2 regions of the Paenibacillus sp. FSL R7-0272 genome follow, and region 1 is predicted to be linked to the other one. Evidence: predicted binding sites of a transcription regulator. Region 1 holds the regulator's gene; the other holds the start of a gene.
What was found. The regulator CtsR, encoded in region 1, represses protease genes until heat stress. The targets are predictions, from matches to a motif close to ATGGTCAATAAAGGTCAAACA.

Region 1 (8,559 bases):
CTAAGATTCGTAAGGGATTGCTTGAGCACCGCTTTATACTTTTCGAGCGTTTGAATCGCCTGATTGGCTTTGGTCAAAATCACCCCGATTTCCTTAAGCGAATATCGAAGTGTTCCCTGGTACAGGGTAATAATATTCCGGCGCTGTGAGATGGAAACAACTAACTTACCCGTTTGTTTTGCCACTCGCTCTGCGGTCCGGTGACGAATGCCCGTCTCTGAGGAAGAGATGGATGAGTCCGGAATCAGCTGCGTGTTGGCATACAGAATCCGCTTCAAATCCTCACTCAGAATAATGGCTCCGTCCATTTTGGCAAGCTCATACAGGTAGTTCGGGGAGAAATCACAGTTAATCGAAAATCCCCCATCCACCACTTCCATTACTTCAGGGCTGTATCCTACAACAAGCAGTGCGCCCGTCTTGGCGCGTAGCACATTTTCCAGACCTTCGCGGAAAGGTGTACCTGGTGCGATCAGCCTTAACAAATCATTCATATTGTCCAATTGGCTTGAGTCCTTCATCTTGTTATGCCCCCTAATCTAAAGCAACCGCTAGTGCATCTGCCACGGTATTCACACCGATCAGTTGTATCCCGCGAGGATGTTTCCAGCCCTTTAAGCTTTTTTCTGGTAAAATAACTCGTTTGAAGCCCAGCTTCGCGGCTTCTTTCACACGTTGTTCTGCCCTGGATACGGCACGAACTTCACCGGTCAGGCCAATCTCGCCAAAGATGACATCATCCGGCTTCGTTGGCACATCTCTCAAGCTGGAGGCAATGCTAACTGCAACAGCCAGATCGACCGCTGGCTCATCCAGCCTCACCCCACCAGCCACGTTCAGATAGGCATCCTGTGTCTGCAGGAACATACCCATGCGTTTTTCAAGCACCGCTATAATTAGATTTAATCGATGATGGTCGATACCTGTTGCCATCCGCCTAGGAGAAGGGAAGTGGGTCGTGGAAATCAAAGCCTGTAATTCTACAAGCATCGGACGTGTGCCTTCCATACTCGCCACAACGGTAGACCCAGCTACCCCTAGTGGACGTTCAGATAAAAATAACTCGGAGGGATTACCGACTTCACGAAGGCCATCTTCCCCCATTTCAAATATGCCAATCTCGTTAGTAGAACCGAAACGGTTCTTCACCGCACGAAGGAGACGATACGTATGATGCCGCTCTCCTTCGAAATAAAGCACACAGTCCACCATATGCTCCAGCATACGCGGACCAGCAATGGCACCTTCTTTGGTAACATGCCCTACAAGAACCGTTGCAATGCCTCGGCCTTTCGCAATCCGCATGAATCTGGACGTACATTCCCTTACCTGTGCTACACTTCCTGGTGCGCTGGTAACTTCGGGCAGATATACGGTCTGAATGGAATCGATGACAAGAAAATGCGGCTGGATCTGATCCACCGCTTCCTCAACCCGCTCCATATTGGTTTCACAGAGCACATACAGCTCCGGCGAAAGTGCACCGAGGCGGTCTGCGCGCAGCTTTGTCTGCTTTACGGATTCTTCTCCAGACACATATAAAACCCGCAACCCCGAGTGGGTCAACGCATGAGAAGTCTGTAACATCAACGTTGATTTTCCGATCCCCGGGTCGCCCCCCACCAGAACAAGCGAACCTGGCACAATGCCGCCGCCCAATACACGGTTCAGTTCACCGATTCCAGTCTGTACACGCGGCTCCTGACCGCTATCTATATCTATGATAGGAAGCGGTTTATCTTTACTGTCAAACAGAGGAGAATTTCTCCCTTGTGTTTTGACTACCGTTTCAGTTTCTTCTATCATCGAATTCCAGGACTGACAGCCAGGACATTTCCCGTACCATTTGGGGGCTTCATAGCCGCATTCCGTACATTGAAACTTGGTTTTTACTTTGGCCACTTCAGCACTCCTATTGATTTTTTTATTTTATAGCAGCATTTTGCATTATTCGACAAAATTTACTCGTTGCCCTGACATACAGGGATACTAAAAGTTTACCATTGTTTGAGATTTTTCGTAAAGGATTATCGCAAACTTTACACATGTTCCTCATCAATATCGCTTCATCTCAATCAAATCTTCACACTTCCTTTTATATATTCGTACATACGAAAAAAACCTCCCCGGCCAAAGCCAGGGAGGTTCTATATAAGCGGGTAGCTGAATTCATTCAGCCACATACATCATACTTATTTTGTTTCAATTTCCTCATTGGATGGAACGGCTACTTCCTTTTTCGTTACAGACAATGCACCATTCTCTTCGTCGATGAGTAAGGAATCCCCTTTAGTCACATTACCTGTAAGCAACTCTTCAGACAATTTGTCTTCAATATGCTTCTGGATCGCCCGGCGAAGTGGGCGTGCACCGTAAGCAGGATCAAATCCAGCTTTCGCCAAGAAGGCCTTAGCGTTATCTGTGAGCTCAAAATCAACCTCGTACTCATTAAGACGTTTACGTAGGTCCTCACTCATAAGAGTAACAATCTCAGCAATGTGTTTCTCTTCGAGCGAGTGGAATACGATGATTTCATCGATCCGGTTCAAGAACTCAGGACGGAAGCTTTTCTTCAGCTCATCCATCACTTTGCCCTTCATATTATCGTAATCTGCACCTGCATCCACAACAGCTGTGAATCCAAGAGTAGAATTACGTTTGATCGCTTCTGCACCCACGTTGGATGTGAGAATGATCAGTGTATTACGGAAGTCAACAACACGGCCTTTGGAATCCGTCAGACGACCATCTTCCAGCACTTGCAACAAGATGTTGAAAACTTCGGGGTGAGCTTTTTCCACTTCATCCAGCAGGACAACGGAGTACGGTTTGCGACGAACTTTCTCTGTCAACTGTCCGCCTTCTTCGTATCCAACATAACCTGGAGGCGCTCCGACCAGTCGTGCTGTGGAGTGTTTCTCACCATACTCGGACATATCAATCCGGATTACGGCATTTTCATCACCAAACATTGCTTCAGCAAGTGCACGAGCCAGCTCGGTTTTACCTACACCGGTAGGACCGAGGAAGATGAATGAACCCATTGGGCGTTTTGGATCTTTAAGTCCTGCACGTGCACGGCGAACGGCACGGCTGACCGATTTAACAGCCTCATCCTGACCGATTACACGTTCATGAAGAATGGACTCCAGATTCATCAGACGCTGTGTCTCTTCTTCTTTCAGCTTGTTCACCGGAATTCCTGTCCAGTTGGCTACCACTTGAGCGATATCCTCCGGAGTGACTTCGGAATCGGTCCGACCTTGTTTTTCTTTCCATTGATTTTTCGTTGTATCAAGCTCTTCACGGATTTTTTGTTCCGTATCACGCAGTGCCGCTGCCTTTTCGAACTCTTGACTCTGAACCGCGGCGTCTTTTTCCTTACGGATATCTTCCAGACGGCTCTCCAATTGTTTCAGGTTTGGCGGAATCGTATAGGAGTTCAATCTTACTTTTGATCCTGCTTCATCGATCAAGTCGATCGCTTTATCCGGTAAGAAACGATCTGTAATATACCGATCCGACAATTTGACAGCTTGCACAATCGCTTCGTCCGTAATTTTCACACGGTGATGCGCTTCGTAACGATCACGCAGGCCATGCAAAATTTGAATGGCTTCTTCCGGAGATGGTTGATCCACTGTAATCGGTTGGAAACGACGCTCTAGCGCAGCATCCTTCTCGATATATTTGCGGTACTCATCCAGTGTCGTTGCACCGATGCACTGTAATTCTCCACGAGCAAGAGCCGGTTTCAAGATGTTCGATGCATCAATCGCGCCTTCTGCGCCACCCGCACCAATCAGTGTGTGCAACTCATCAATGAACAGGACAATGTTGCCCGCCTGACGAATCTCATCCATGATTTTTTTCAATCGATCCTCGAACTCACCACGATATTTGGTTCCAGCAACAACCGAACCCATATCCAGCGTCATTACACGTTTATCACGCAATGTTTCGGGAATTTCGTTTGCAATAATTTTTTGGGCAAGCCCCTCGGCAATTGCTGTTTTACCTACACCCGGTTCACCGATCAATACCGGGTTATTTTTGGTACGACGACTCAATACCTGAATCACACGCTCAATTTCCTTGCTACGGCCAATAACCGGGTCAAGGTTATTCTCTCTGGCATACGCCGTCAAATCACGAGCGAGGCTGTCCAGTGTTGGTGTGCTTACATTGGCAGGTGTGCCGTTGTGGCTGGAAACTGCTTCACTGCTACCGAGCAATTGCAGTACTTGCTGACGTGCTTTGTTCAAGCTGATGCCAAGGTTATTGAGCACACGTGCCGCAACGCCTTCACCTTCACGGATCAGTCCGAGAAGAATGTGTTCTGTGCCAACATAGGTGTGGCCGAGTTTACGCGCCTCATCCATCGATAATTCAATTACTTTTTTCGCACGTGGCGTATATGCAATGTTCGTAGGTTGCTCTTGGCCACGGCCAATCAGCGTTTCTACTTCATCCTGAATTTTTTCCAATCCGAGTCCCAGGCCGATCAGTGCTTTGGCAGCAATGCCTTCACCTTCACGAATGAGGCCGAGCAAAATATGCTCCGTACCGATGTTATTGTGACCGAGACGGACAGCTTCTTCCTGCGCGAGTGCGAGCACCTTTTGGGCCCGTTCCGTAAATCTTCCAAACATCATATCTCCTGCACCTCCATGGTTTTGGATAAAACGAGGGATTCCATTCTATTTGAATGCCCCTTCGTATTCTTCATATCACTTTTGTTTGCAGCCATGCTGCGAATAAAATCATTGGTAGCTTCAGTCTAGATGGAAGCTTATTATATAAAAGCCGCAGATGCGGCATGAAACCCATATTAACGCTTAAAGGAAGGTTTAACCAGAACTTTTAGCTGCATTGATCGTATCACGAATTAACTGAGCACGGTAGATGTCGCGCTCATCTGTACGCATATCCCCAAATGTTTTTTGTAAAAACCCTGGCTGAGTCATTACATTCAACTCATTCATCACTGGAATCGATAATCCTTCCAACAAACCAAGATCTACGCCGAGCCGCACATCCGACAAACGTTGCGCTGCTTCCTTCGTATCTACAATCGCTGCATGAGACAAAATCCCGTATGAACGCATCACTCGATCCGTAATACGCAGTCTGGAATCAGTAATGAGCCGTTCTCTTGCGGTACGCTCATGACCAATCATCTGTAAAACAACACCGTGGAGGTTGTCGATCACTTCTTGCTCCGTCTGTCCAAGTGTAATCTGATTGGAAATCTGGAACAAGTTGCCCATCGCCTCGCTACCCTCTCCATAGATCCCTCGCACCGTTAATCCCACTTGAGACACGGCACTGAGGATACGGCCAATCTGCTGAGTCATAACCAATGCGGGAAGGTGCATCATAACCGATGCCCTGACACCTGTTCCAACGTTGGTTGGACAACTGGTCAGATACCCTCTGCGATCATCAAACGCATAATCCACGTGCGCTTCAAAAGCATCATCTATAGCGGAAGCTTTCTCCCAGGCCTCTTTGACCTGGAACCCCGGATAGAGGCACTGGATACGCAAATGATCCTCTTCATTGATCATAATACTTACCGACTCATCCTCACTAAGAATTACGGCTCCGTTGGTCGATTCATTCGCCAGACTCGGACTAATCAAATGTTTTTCCACCAGCACACGCTTGTCGAGTTCGTCAATATCGATCAGATCGAGTGTAGTAAAATCACCAAAGGCGTGTACGTCATCGTACTGAAGTACTTCGCTCAGCTTATTCAGCACCTCTTCCGATTGCTCACTCGAAGCCAGCATTGGAAACGGGATATGCTGAAGGTTACGTGCGATCCGGACACGACTGCTGATTACGATCTCCGAATCAGTTGCATCACTGCGCATCCAGTCACTGAGCGCCTTCTCTGTAAAACGCAGATTAGGCATCATGCTTCCCTCCTACTTATGACAAACTTTACTCTTGAGCTATTTCTTTTTCAAGTTCCCGGATCTGGTCACGAATCTGAGCGGCCTCTTCAAACTCTTCTTGAGCAATGCTCTGCTGCAGATTTTGCTTCAGATCGGCAATTTGCCGTTTCACCTTAATACGCCCGCCTGCTCTGGCAGGAACTTTACCTACATGCGATGTACTACCATGCACTCGCTTGAACAAAGGGTCCAGACGGCTGTCAAAATATTTATAACAGGAACTGCAGCCAAAACGACCAACTTTGCTGAACTGGGCATACGTCATGCCACATTCTTCACATTGCAGCGTTTTAGCAGGAGCAGCACCTGAACTTTTGCCTGCCGGATCAAAATCGAGTATTCCTGATAACAGGTTGTGTATAGAGAATCCTCCTGCTGTTCCAGGAATCATCTCCCCCTTCTCTCGGGCACATGATTCACAAATATGAAATTCCGTCTTCTCGCCATTTACAATTTTCGTAAAATGAAGTGTAGCCGGACGTTTGTTACATTCTTGGCACAGCATATAGATGTACCTCCTTTGATCCCGATAGTTTTCATTTACCGAGCAAAGATATTAGCATTGCCTTCAACATTCTGGCACGAATTTGATCCCGGTAAGGAAGTTTGACCATAAGAACTTCTCTCGACACAGCCGCACGCATCAACCCGGCTTCCCGCTTACTTAAAAAACGCGCTTCTTCCAATTGATAAATCAAGCCTTCCGCAGCAGTCTGTCCAATCTCGTCACCAATACTGTGATGCAGATGGTTGTGCAGCGCCGATTGGGCAGGTAATTCAATGCGTTGTATACGAACATATCCACCACCGCCACGTTTACTCTCGACGAGATACCCTTTTTCAAGAGTGAAACGGGTGCTGATGACATAATTGATCTGGGAAGGTACACATGAAAACTGATCTGCCAGATCATTACGCTGAATTTCAATCATTCCTTCGGGACTTTCATGCAAAATACCCTTCAGATATCGTTCAATAATATCAGAGATATTACGCATCCAATCATCCTCCACTGTCTGAAACGTTAAGTCAATAAGGACCACACGCCCCCACAGAGTACACCTTCTCCACCCATTTAACCACTCAGAGAAACAGCGAATCTTGCTGATACAAGTGTTAAACAGGAGAACAAAGGAAGCACGAAGGTCCTTGAATATCCCCTTGATCTTCCAATGATGTGTTCCGACTTACGGTACTTTTCATCAGAGAACAGTAAGAAAGCTAACGTCATATCATAGGTAAATAGTACGTATTCCAGAAATATAATCCTACGTATTTAACCTTGAGTTGACTTTGACTTTCTTTGACTTTATATACATTATAGCATATTTTACTGTTTTGCCAAGTGGGGGCACTATTCATTTTTTACGATTTTACACGAAATATTCGCCTGACACAAAAAAACCTCTCCCGGACCTCGGGAGAAGTTCTCATTGCTTCCAATTGCGCTTAGTATCTGTTGGAATGAAGTCGTACTCGATATAGATCGTCGCTCAAAAGAAATCAAGCAAATAGGTTTCGCGTTTGGGAACTGCCTTTTCCAACGCTTGGATAGCGCTCACTGGCCCTTCCAATCTACCGATCTGTGCCATCTCTGCGGGTCTACGATAACCCATTAACACGGCTGAAAGGGATTGAATACTAAGACGAATCGGCTGATTTAGCTGACCCTCGCCATCCGATTTTGCCTTTTTCCATATTGAAGCGGTTCCGTTCATCGCCACGTTTAATTCCCATACACCTTCGTTCCACGGAGCGTAAGCATCTTCGACATCAAGCCAAATCTGTACGGGCGAGTCCTGACTGGCAAAAGGATACTGCGAAATGAACTGCTCCACGCTCACGATTCGTGCCATAAAGTAAGGCACTACCTCTTGCCCAATCCGTGGATTGTCCAATTGAAATGCAAGCAGATCACTTGCAGGTGCCTGTAAAGTTACTTCGTCAATCATGGAATCGTGATTAGCAATGAACGTCCAAAGCCCTCGTCTGGACTCTTCATTCAAATGAATGAACTCACCGATGGTAAACTTACTTTCCTTGACTTCGTAGAGGACATACCCTTGCGGCACTCCTGCCTCATCATAGTATACAGCACGCTGGCTTCCTTTTTTGACATAAACGGAATTTTCCCACCACGCATCATCACGATTCAAAGTCCCATTATAGCGCGCTGCATAAGCGTCATACACCTGCTTCAATTCTGCAAGCTCAGCATTTCCACGTTTGATCGTGCCTGGTGTCAGTTGCTTGGCAGGCAGTTGAGCCGTAGACAATTTGTATTTCTTATATTCAACATAGGTTTCCCAGCCATACTTTCGATAAAAAGAAAACGAAAACGGATGCAGGAAAGATACACTTTGTTTATTACGATTCATTTCTTCTAGTGCGTATTTCAGCAATCCTGCTACCCAGCCCTTACGTCTATATTCCGGCCAAGTCGCTACACCTGCAATTCCACCCATTTCAAAGGACCTTCCGTGGATATAGGTCTGAAAAGGAATAATCTGCAGCTTGGCTCCAACCTGACCATCCGCATAAACACCCAATACATTATGCTTAGCGAATTCCTGGCGCCGCCTCTCTAACTGATCTT
Region 2 (8,559 bases), 1.1 Mb from region 1:
ACAGTAAATCCATGCTTGATAAGCTCAGCAAGAACGTTGGGGAGCAGTTGGAAGCTAAATACAACGTCCGAAGCGAATATAAAGGTCTGGATAAAGATCAGGATTTCTATGTAACTCCTAAAGGGGTCGTGGTGTTCTTCCAACAATATGAGTACACTTCCCGTGCAGAAGGGTTTCCCGAATTTACTTTTAAATATAAAGAAGTTCTTCCTAAAGGAGCAGTACCTTTCAGTAACCTGAAAAAGAAATAAATGACGAACATGAAAAGAAGATTTAATTTCGCAAATTGGAACAATAGCTGCAGATCTTCCCAGGAATGGGTTAATGGTTAGTAAGAGGTTAGCGTGTGACTAATACACAATCGTCGTATATGGTGACGTAAGCAATGAATCTGAGGGTGAATAACAGAGAGGAGTTTTTTAGATGAAAACATGGAAAAAGTGGACGAGTGCATTATTGGCAGCAGGTGTAATTATGGGAGGAAGTACAGCGTGGGTGGATCAATCGGTTCAAGCAGCATCCGTATCTGCCAAAGTAACTGCACCGGCTGAAGTAACGTTGAAATCAGGTGGAAAAACCCTCACGCAAAAAGGGTTGCTCCAAGGTGGATCTACATGGGTGGCGCTGACAGCAGTTAAGGATGTAGCAGGTGGGACATTGAAATATGATGCAAAAACAAAGTCATATACCGTAACTGCAGCGAACAATGCAATGACTGTGAGTTTGATGGATGGACAGCCAAACGTGTATATTAATGGTTTTTATCCTCAAGTGGAAGCAAAGTTGATCCAGGGTCGTTTGTACATCCCGTTCTCTGCAATGAGAGATTATTTGGGTGTACAGGGTAACTGGGATGCCAAAACCAAAACACTGACCCTGAGTAAAGTGAAACAAAATAACGTTCAGGTAAAATCGACCAAAGCGAGTGTAACCGTTAAAAATGCTGAGGTGGATGTGCAATACCCGCAAGTGAGCGGACTAGCGAGCAAAGAGGCCGAAGCTGCGATTAACAAAGTGCTCAAAGATGAAGTGGACACCGCTGTTGCGGCGTTCAAAAAACAAACGTCAGAATTCGGTGGAGCAACCGCAAATCGTCCATATGCATTCGAAGCTTCTTATGTGGTGACTTACAATGAGAACGGTGTGCTGGGTCTGATCACTCAACGTTATGAGGACTATGCAGGCGCACATGGCATGACGACTCGCACCGGTCATACGTTTGCTCTCGACACAGGTAAAGAGCTGTCACTGGATGATGTAATTGCAAACAGCAAATCGATGCGTGAAACGATCAGCAAAAAGGTTGGCGAGCAACTGAAAGCGAACGCGGGAGCCCTGAACGACTACAAAGGCCTTAACAAAGATCAGGATTTCTACGTGACACCAACAGGCGCAGTGGTATTCTTCCAGTTGTATGAGTACACCGCGTATGCGGAGGGCTTCCCTGAATTCAAGTTCACTTACAAGGATATTCTGCCTGAAGGAACCGCACCATTCAGCAACGTAGCTTCTGAGAAGTAAGTTCGTTTTAGCTTAGATGAAATCATAAAATGAAATAAATTCAAGTCAAAACAAGACAAGAGCACTTATACCCTTTATTCGTGAAAAATAATAAACCAGAAGCCTCCGTCAAAGCAAGAATGACGGGGGCTTCTGGTTTATGCAGGCAAGGCACCCCAAGTCCGGGTGGTGAGATTGCCTGTTATAATTAAAAAGCACAGAGCGTGCTCACCTATATTCAAGTGATGCCCGCCCTGCGCTTATTTACGTTGTCTCCAGGCAGCTAAAGCTTAGATGCCTTGGGAGCCTACGTTTTGGATTACTTTATCGATGATACCATAATCGGCTGCTTCAGCAGCACTCATGAAGTAATCACGATCTGTATCTTTTTCGATACGCTCCAGGGGTTGACCTGTGCGCTCGGAGATGATGCGGTTCAAGGTATCACGCATTTTCAGAATGCGACGTGCACGGATTTCGATGTCCGAAGCTTGACCTTGTGCACCACCAAGAGGTTGGTGAATCATAATTTCACTGTTTGGCAACGCAAAACGTTTGCCTTTTGCACCGGCATTCAACAAGAATGCACCCATGGAAGCCGCCATACCTACGCAGATCGTAGATACATCCGGTTTAATGAACTGCATTGTATCGTAAATTGCCATCCCCGCTGTGATGGATCCGCCTGGACTGTTGATGTATAGGTGAATGTCTTTCTCCGGATCTTCCGCTGCCAGGAACAACATCTGTGCCATGATGGCATTCGCGACAACGTCATTCACGTCGCTGCCAAGGAAAATGATACGATCCTTCAGCAATCTGGAATAAATATCATAGGCGCGCTCACCCCGGTTGCTCTGTTCAACGACCATTGGAATATAACTCACGTGAAAAACCTCCTCGGAAATGTAAATGTTAAATGGTGTTTATACTTAAACTGTTACCGTATTAACCACATCATAAACAATCTCAAACAAAAAGTCAAAGAAAGTCAAACTAAGTTTGAAAAAAAAGAAACCTTTCCGGTTTCGTTGGTTAAATGCATTATGAGCTGTTAAAAAATTAAGTGGCGCGCCCGCCAAGAATCGAACTTGGATCTCAGGCTTCGGAGGCCTACGTCATATCCATTGGACCACGGGCGCAAATTATGTGACAGCAATAATGATTATAGCTTATGCACTGGTGAATTGCAAGCAGTTGCTTTGCATGAACATGGTGTGGTTTTCCTTACGATGAATGGGCTCACGTTGTCTTTCATGAATGGGCTGAGCTATTCCGAAGATGGTTTGAATTGTTTCGGAAATGATCATGATGAAGAAGAATGGATAAAGCTTGTATTTCGGTACATGCTATTAGAGGTTTTGGACATGCCCTATGAAAATGAAACACAGCAAGATATAGATGTTATGTGTGGACTTCTTCTATATATGGTGTGAGATCCTCATTTCCTTATCTCGATGTGTAAAGGTTGTGAAAATAGGCGCGTACAAACGCCTGCTAACCTGTCGAAATAAGCAATCGAAACACTTGCATCTCGCGTCAGTTTTAGGTAGAATGAACGTGGGACTTAAAAAGTTAACCCGGGACATTTTAAGGCCATGCAGAAAGCTTGGAACATGAAGCTTGCGGGAGTGGAAAGCATGCGAACGATCTTGGAAGTGCAAAAGCAGCTTCTGCCCGATCTCATGGATGTCTTGAAAAAACGCTATACGATTCTGCACCAGATCATGTTATCGGATGTGATTGGGCGGAGAACGTTAGCCAATTCCATGCAGATGACCGAGCGGGTTCTGAGAGCTGAGACCGATCTGTTAAAGGCTCAGGGACTTATCGAAATTGACAGTGCAGGGATGAAGATCAGCGAGGCGGGTTATAATTTGCTGCAGCAATTAGAACCTGTCGCGAAAGAGCTGTTTGGATTATCCGAGCTGGAAGAGCGAATCAAGCAAGCCTACGGTCTGCAAAAGGTAGTCGTGGTTCCTGGTGATTCGGATATATCTCCTTACGCCAAAAGGGAGCTTGGAAGAGCTGGAGCAAAAGCTCTCAGCAGTATCATGAATGACAACGACGTTGTCGCTGTAACAGGCGGATCAACAACGGCCGAAGTCGCAGAACAACTCACACCACCGACTTCAATGAAGGGTGTCTGGTTTGTACCAGCACGTGGCGGGTTGGGAGAGAGCCTGGAAATTCAGGCAAATACGATTGCATCCACGATGGCAAAACGGACAGGGGCTCAATACAAACTCCTGCATGTACCGGATTTGCTTAGTGACCATGCCTATGAATCACTGATCCAGGACCCGGGAGTTCAGGAGATTTTACAGCTGATCAGGCAATCGCGCATCGTAATTCATGGCATTGGTGATGCTGTGGAGATGGCGAAGAGACGCAAGCTTGCACCGGAGATCATTGACGAACTTCAGGAGCAGGGAGCTGTATCGGAGTCCTTCGGGTATTACTTCAATGGTCAGGGTGAGGTGGTACATACCATGCTTACGCTGGGCATGCGGCTTCAGGATATCGAACGCACCGATGTAGTCATTGGCATTGCGGGCGGCAAAAGCAAGGCAGCTGCCATCCATTCCGTACTGCGGTTCGGACAGGAAGATATTCTGATTATTGATGAGGCTGCGGCCGAAGTCATCGTCGCTGACATGGAAAAGATCTAACTTTTCAGAGATGAAATGGTTTTATTTTGAACACAACTCTTGTTGTCTTGACGGACTTTACCGTCTGTCTTGAATATATAGTTTCATAAAAAACTAATCAAAACTTGGGAGGAACTTACTCATGATTAAAGTAGGTATTAACGGTTTTGGACGTATTGGTCGTTTGGCATTCCGCCGTATTCAAAATGTAGAGGGCATTGAAGTTGTAGCAATCAACGACTTGACTGACGCTAAAATGCTGGCTCATTTGCTCAAATATGATACAACTCAAGGTCGCTTCGATGGCGATGTTGAAGTACATGATGGTTTCTTCAAAGTAAACGGCAAAGAAGTTAAAGTACTTGCTAACCGTAACCCTGAAGAACTGCCTTGGGGAGACCTGGGTGTAGACATCGTTCTGGAATGTACTGGTTTCTTCACAACAAAAGAAGCTGCTGAGAAACACTTGAAAGGTGGAGCTAAGAAAGTTGTTATCTCCGCACCAGCTACTGGCGACATGAAAACCATCGTTTACAACGTAAACCATGAAATTCTCGACGGTACTGAAACTGTAATCTCCGGCGCATCTTGCACAACAAACTGCCTGGCACCTATGGCAAAAACACTGCAAGACAAATTCGGAATCGTTCAAGGTTTGATGACTACAATTCACGCTTACACTGGCGACCAAAACACATTGGATGCTCCACACCCTAAAGGTGACTTCCGTCGTGCTCGCGCAGCAGCTGAAAACATCATTCCTAACACAACTGGTGCTGCTAAAGCAATCGGTCTGGTTATCCCTGAACTGCAAGGCAAATTGGATGGTGCAGCTCAACGTGTACCAGTAGCTACTGGTTCCCTGACTGAGCTTGTAACTGTTCTGGGCAAAAAAGTTACTGCTGAAGAAGTTAACGCAGTTATGAAAGAAGCTTCCGATCCACAAACTTTCGGATACACTGAAGACGAAATCGTATCTTCCGATATCCAAGGAATCACTTTCGGTTCCCTGTTTGATGCAACTCAAACTAAAGTTCTGACTGTTGGCGACCAACAACTGGTTAAAACTGTAGCTTGGTATGACAACGAAATGTCCTACACAGCTCAATTGGTTCGCACATTGGAGCACTTTGCAAAAATGATCAAGTAATATCTGTAATAACATAGAGCGGAAACAGATTGTTATTGTTTCCGCTCTTTATATATGGATATTTAGTTAATTTCTCATGAACACCAGGACTGACAAGGGATTCAGCTCTTGAAAGGTTCACCAAATACATGGGTGCGGAGGAAATAGAGATGAACAAAAAAAGTGTACGCGATATCGAATTGAATGGAAAACGGGTATTTGTCCGTGTAGATTTCAATGTGCCGCTCGAAGATGGTAAAATTACAGATGACAAACGTATTCGTGCAACACTGCCTACGATCAACTTCCTGATCGAAAAAGGTGCAAAAGTAATCTTGGCGAGCCACATGGGACGTCCAAAGGGTGAAGTTGTAGAATCCATGCGTTTGACACCAGCAGCTGAGCGTTTGTCTGAATTGCTGGGTAAACCGGTTACTAAAGCGGATGATTCCGTAGGTGAAGCGGTTAAGGCTCAAGTCGCGGCATTGAACGATGGCGACGTATTGTTGCTTGAGAACGTTCGTTTCCACGCAGGCGAAGAGAAAAACGATCCGGAACTGGCAAAACAATTTGCTGAACTGGCTGACGTATTCGTTAACGATGCATTCGGCGCTGCTCACAGAGCACATGCTTCGACTGAAGGAATCGCTCACTTGCTTCCAGCAGTGTCCGGTTTGTTGATGGAAAAAGAGCTTGATGTGTTGGGTAAAGCCATCTCCAACCCTGAGCGTCCTTTCACAGCAATCATCGGTGGTTCCAAAGTAAAAGACAAAATCGATGTGATCGACAACCTGCTTAACATTGCAGACAACGTAATCATCGGTGGTGGTTTGTCTTACACATTCATGAAAGCTCAAGGCCACGAAGTAGGTCAATCCCTGCTGGATGAGTCCAAATTGGATGTAGCACTTGGCTTTATCGAAAAAGCGAAAAAATTGGGTAAAAACTTCTACCTGCCAGTGGATATCGTAATCTCTGACGATTTCAGTGCGGACGCAAACACAAAAATCGTTGAAGTTGGCGACATTCCTGCAGATTGGGAAGGTATCGACATCGGTCCTAAAACACGTGAGATCTACGCTGACGTTGTTAAAAACTCCAAACTGGTTGTATGGAACGGACCTATGGGCGTATTCGAAATCGAGCCATTCTCCCACGGTACTCGTGCAGTAGCAGAAGCTTGTGCTACAACATCTGCTTACACAGTTATCGGCGGAGGCGACTCTGCAGCAGCAGCTGAGAAGTTCAAATTGGCTGACAAAATGGACCACATCTCCACAGGTGGCGGTGCATCGCTCGAGTTCATGGAAGGCAAAGTGCTTCCAGGCGTAGTTGCATTGAACGACAAGTAAGCTTTAAGCTATAGCATGAAGGAGTTGAAACCAATGAGAACACCAATTATCGCGGGTAACTGGAAAATGTTCAAAACGGTTTCCGAATCCAATGACTTCATTCAGGAAGTTAAAGGAAAAGCGGAAGTCGCAGGCGTAGAAACAGTAATCTGTGCACCTTTTACAAACCTGCCATCTCTGGTAGAAGCTGTGAAAGGCACTAACATCAAAATCGGTGCACAAAATCTTCACTTCGAAGACAATGGTGCGTTCACTGGTGAAATCAGCGGTATCATGCTGAAAGAACTGGGTGTTGATTACGTGATTATCGGTCACTCGGAGCGCCGTCAGTATTTTGCGGAAACCGATGAGACTGTCAATAAAAAGTTGCATGCAGCATTCCGTCATGGATTGACTCCAATCTTCTGCCTTGGTGAAACGCTTGAAGAGCGCGAAGCAAACCAAACAAAAGACGTATGTAAAGTGCAAACCGAAGCGGCTTTTGCAGGTCTGTCTGCAGAGCAAGCGGCACAAGTCGTTATCGCTTATGAGCCAATCTGGGCGATTGGTACAGGCAAATCCTCCACATCCCAAGATGCGAATGAAGTTATTGCTTACATCCGTACATTGGTGAAGGATCTGTACAACGAGCAGGTTGCAGATGCGGTTCGTATCCAATACGGCGGCAGCGTGAAACCGGAAAACGTAACAGAATACCTCGGACAAAGCGACATCGACGGCGCACTTGTTGGCGGTGCCAGCTTGCAGCCGGCTTCGTTCATCGCGCTTGTTGAGGGGGCGAAGTAAGATGACAGCTCCAAAACCTGTAGCACTGATCATTATGGATGGCTTCGGTCTGCGTAACACGGTGGAAGGCAATGCGGTAGCGCAAGCCAAGAAACCGAACTATGACCGTTTCATGAGCCAGTTCCCACACACAACTTTGACTGCATGCGGTGAGGCTGTAGGTTTGCCGGAAGGACAAATGGGGAACTCCGAGGTAGGTCACTTGAACATTGGTGCCGGCCGGATCGTATATCAGGATTTGACCCGTATCTCCAAATCGATTCGTGACGGCGAGTTCTATGACAATGAAACACTTGTCAAAGCGGTGCGCGAAGCGAAACAGAACGGTAAAAAGCTTCATCTCTACGGCTTGTTGTCCGATGGTGGCGTACATAGTCACATCGACCACTTGTTCGCGATGCTGGATCTGGCTAAAAAAGAAGAAATGAATGAAGTATACATTCATGCCTTCCTGGATGGCCGTGATGTTATGCCGGATAGTGGTAAAGACTTCATGCAGAAGCTGATCGCTAAGATTGATGAAGTGGGTGTAGGTAAAATCGCAACGGTTCAAGGCCGCTACTATGCTATGGACCGTGACAAACGCTGGGAGCGTGTGGAGAAATCTTACCGTGCCATCGTTTATGGTGATGGGCCGAAATACACTGATCCACTCAAAGCGGTTGAGGAATCGTATGAGAAATCCGTATTTGATGAGTTCGTTGAACCAACGGTTATCGTTCAAGCGGATGGTGAGCCGGTAGGTCTGGTAGAGAGTGGCGATTCCGTCATCTTCCTGAACTTCCGTCCTGACCGTGCAATCCAGTTGTCGCAAGTATTCACGAACTCCGATTTCCGCGGTTTCGATCGTGGGCCGAAGTTCCCTGTGGGCTTGCACTTTGTGTGCCTGACGTTGTTCAGCGAAACGGTTGAAGGTTATGTGGCTTACTCGCCTAAAAACCTCGACAATACGCTGGGTGAAGTGCTGGTACAGAATAACAAAAAACAACTGCGTATTGCAGAAACGGAGAAGTACCCGCACGTAACCTTCTTCTTCAGCGGCGGCCGTGACGTAGAGCTTCCGGGCGAAACTCGCGTGCTGATTAACTCACCTAAGGTGGCGACGTATGACCTGCAACCGGAGATGAGCGCTTATGAAGTA

Region 2: the regulator CtsR is predicted to act here: its motif matches at 2,478-2,498, upstream of clpP (ATP-dependent Clp endopeptidase proteolytic subunit ClpP).

The regions. Positions count from the first base shown of each region.
Region 1 is NZ_CP150221.1:5,656,598-5,665,156, forward strand. It holds gene disA (DNA integrity scanning diadenylate cyclase DisA) at 1-521, opposite strand, end outside; gene radA (DNA repair protein RadA) at 535-1,902, opposite strand; gene MKY23_RS25005 (ATP-dependent Clp protease ATP-binding subunit) at 2,193-4,655, opposite strand; gene MKY23_RS25010 (protein arginine kinase) at 4,851-5,921, opposite strand; gene MKY23_RS25015 (UvrB/UvrC motif-containing protein) at 5,950-6,468, opposite strand; gene MKY23_RS25020 (CtsR family transcriptional regulator) at 6,500-6,961, opposite strand; gene MKY23_RS25025 (GNAT family N-acetyltransferase) at 7,457-8,559, opposite strand, start outside.
Region 2 is NZ_CP150221.1:181,922-190,480, forward strand. It holds gene MKY23_RS00885 (DUF3298 and DUF4163 domain-containing protein) at 1-251, shown strand, start outside; gene MKY23_RS00890 (DUF4163 domain-containing protein) at 424-1,521, shown strand; gene clpP (ATP-dependent Clp endopeptidase proteolytic subunit ClpP) at 1,791-2,387, opposite strand; tRNA gene MKY23_RS00900 (tRNA-Arg) at 2,568-2,642, opposite strand; gene MKY23_RS00905 (sugar-binding domain-containing protein) at 3,141-4,172, shown strand; gene gap (type I glyceraldehyde-3-phosphate dehydrogenase) at 4,294-5,301, shown strand; gene MKY23_RS00915 (phosphoglycerate kinase) at 5,451-6,632, shown strand; gene tpiA (triose-phosphate isomerase) at 6,666-7,418, shown strand; gene gpmI (2,3-bisphosphoglycerate-independent phosphoglycerate mutase) at 7,420-8,559, shown strand, end outside.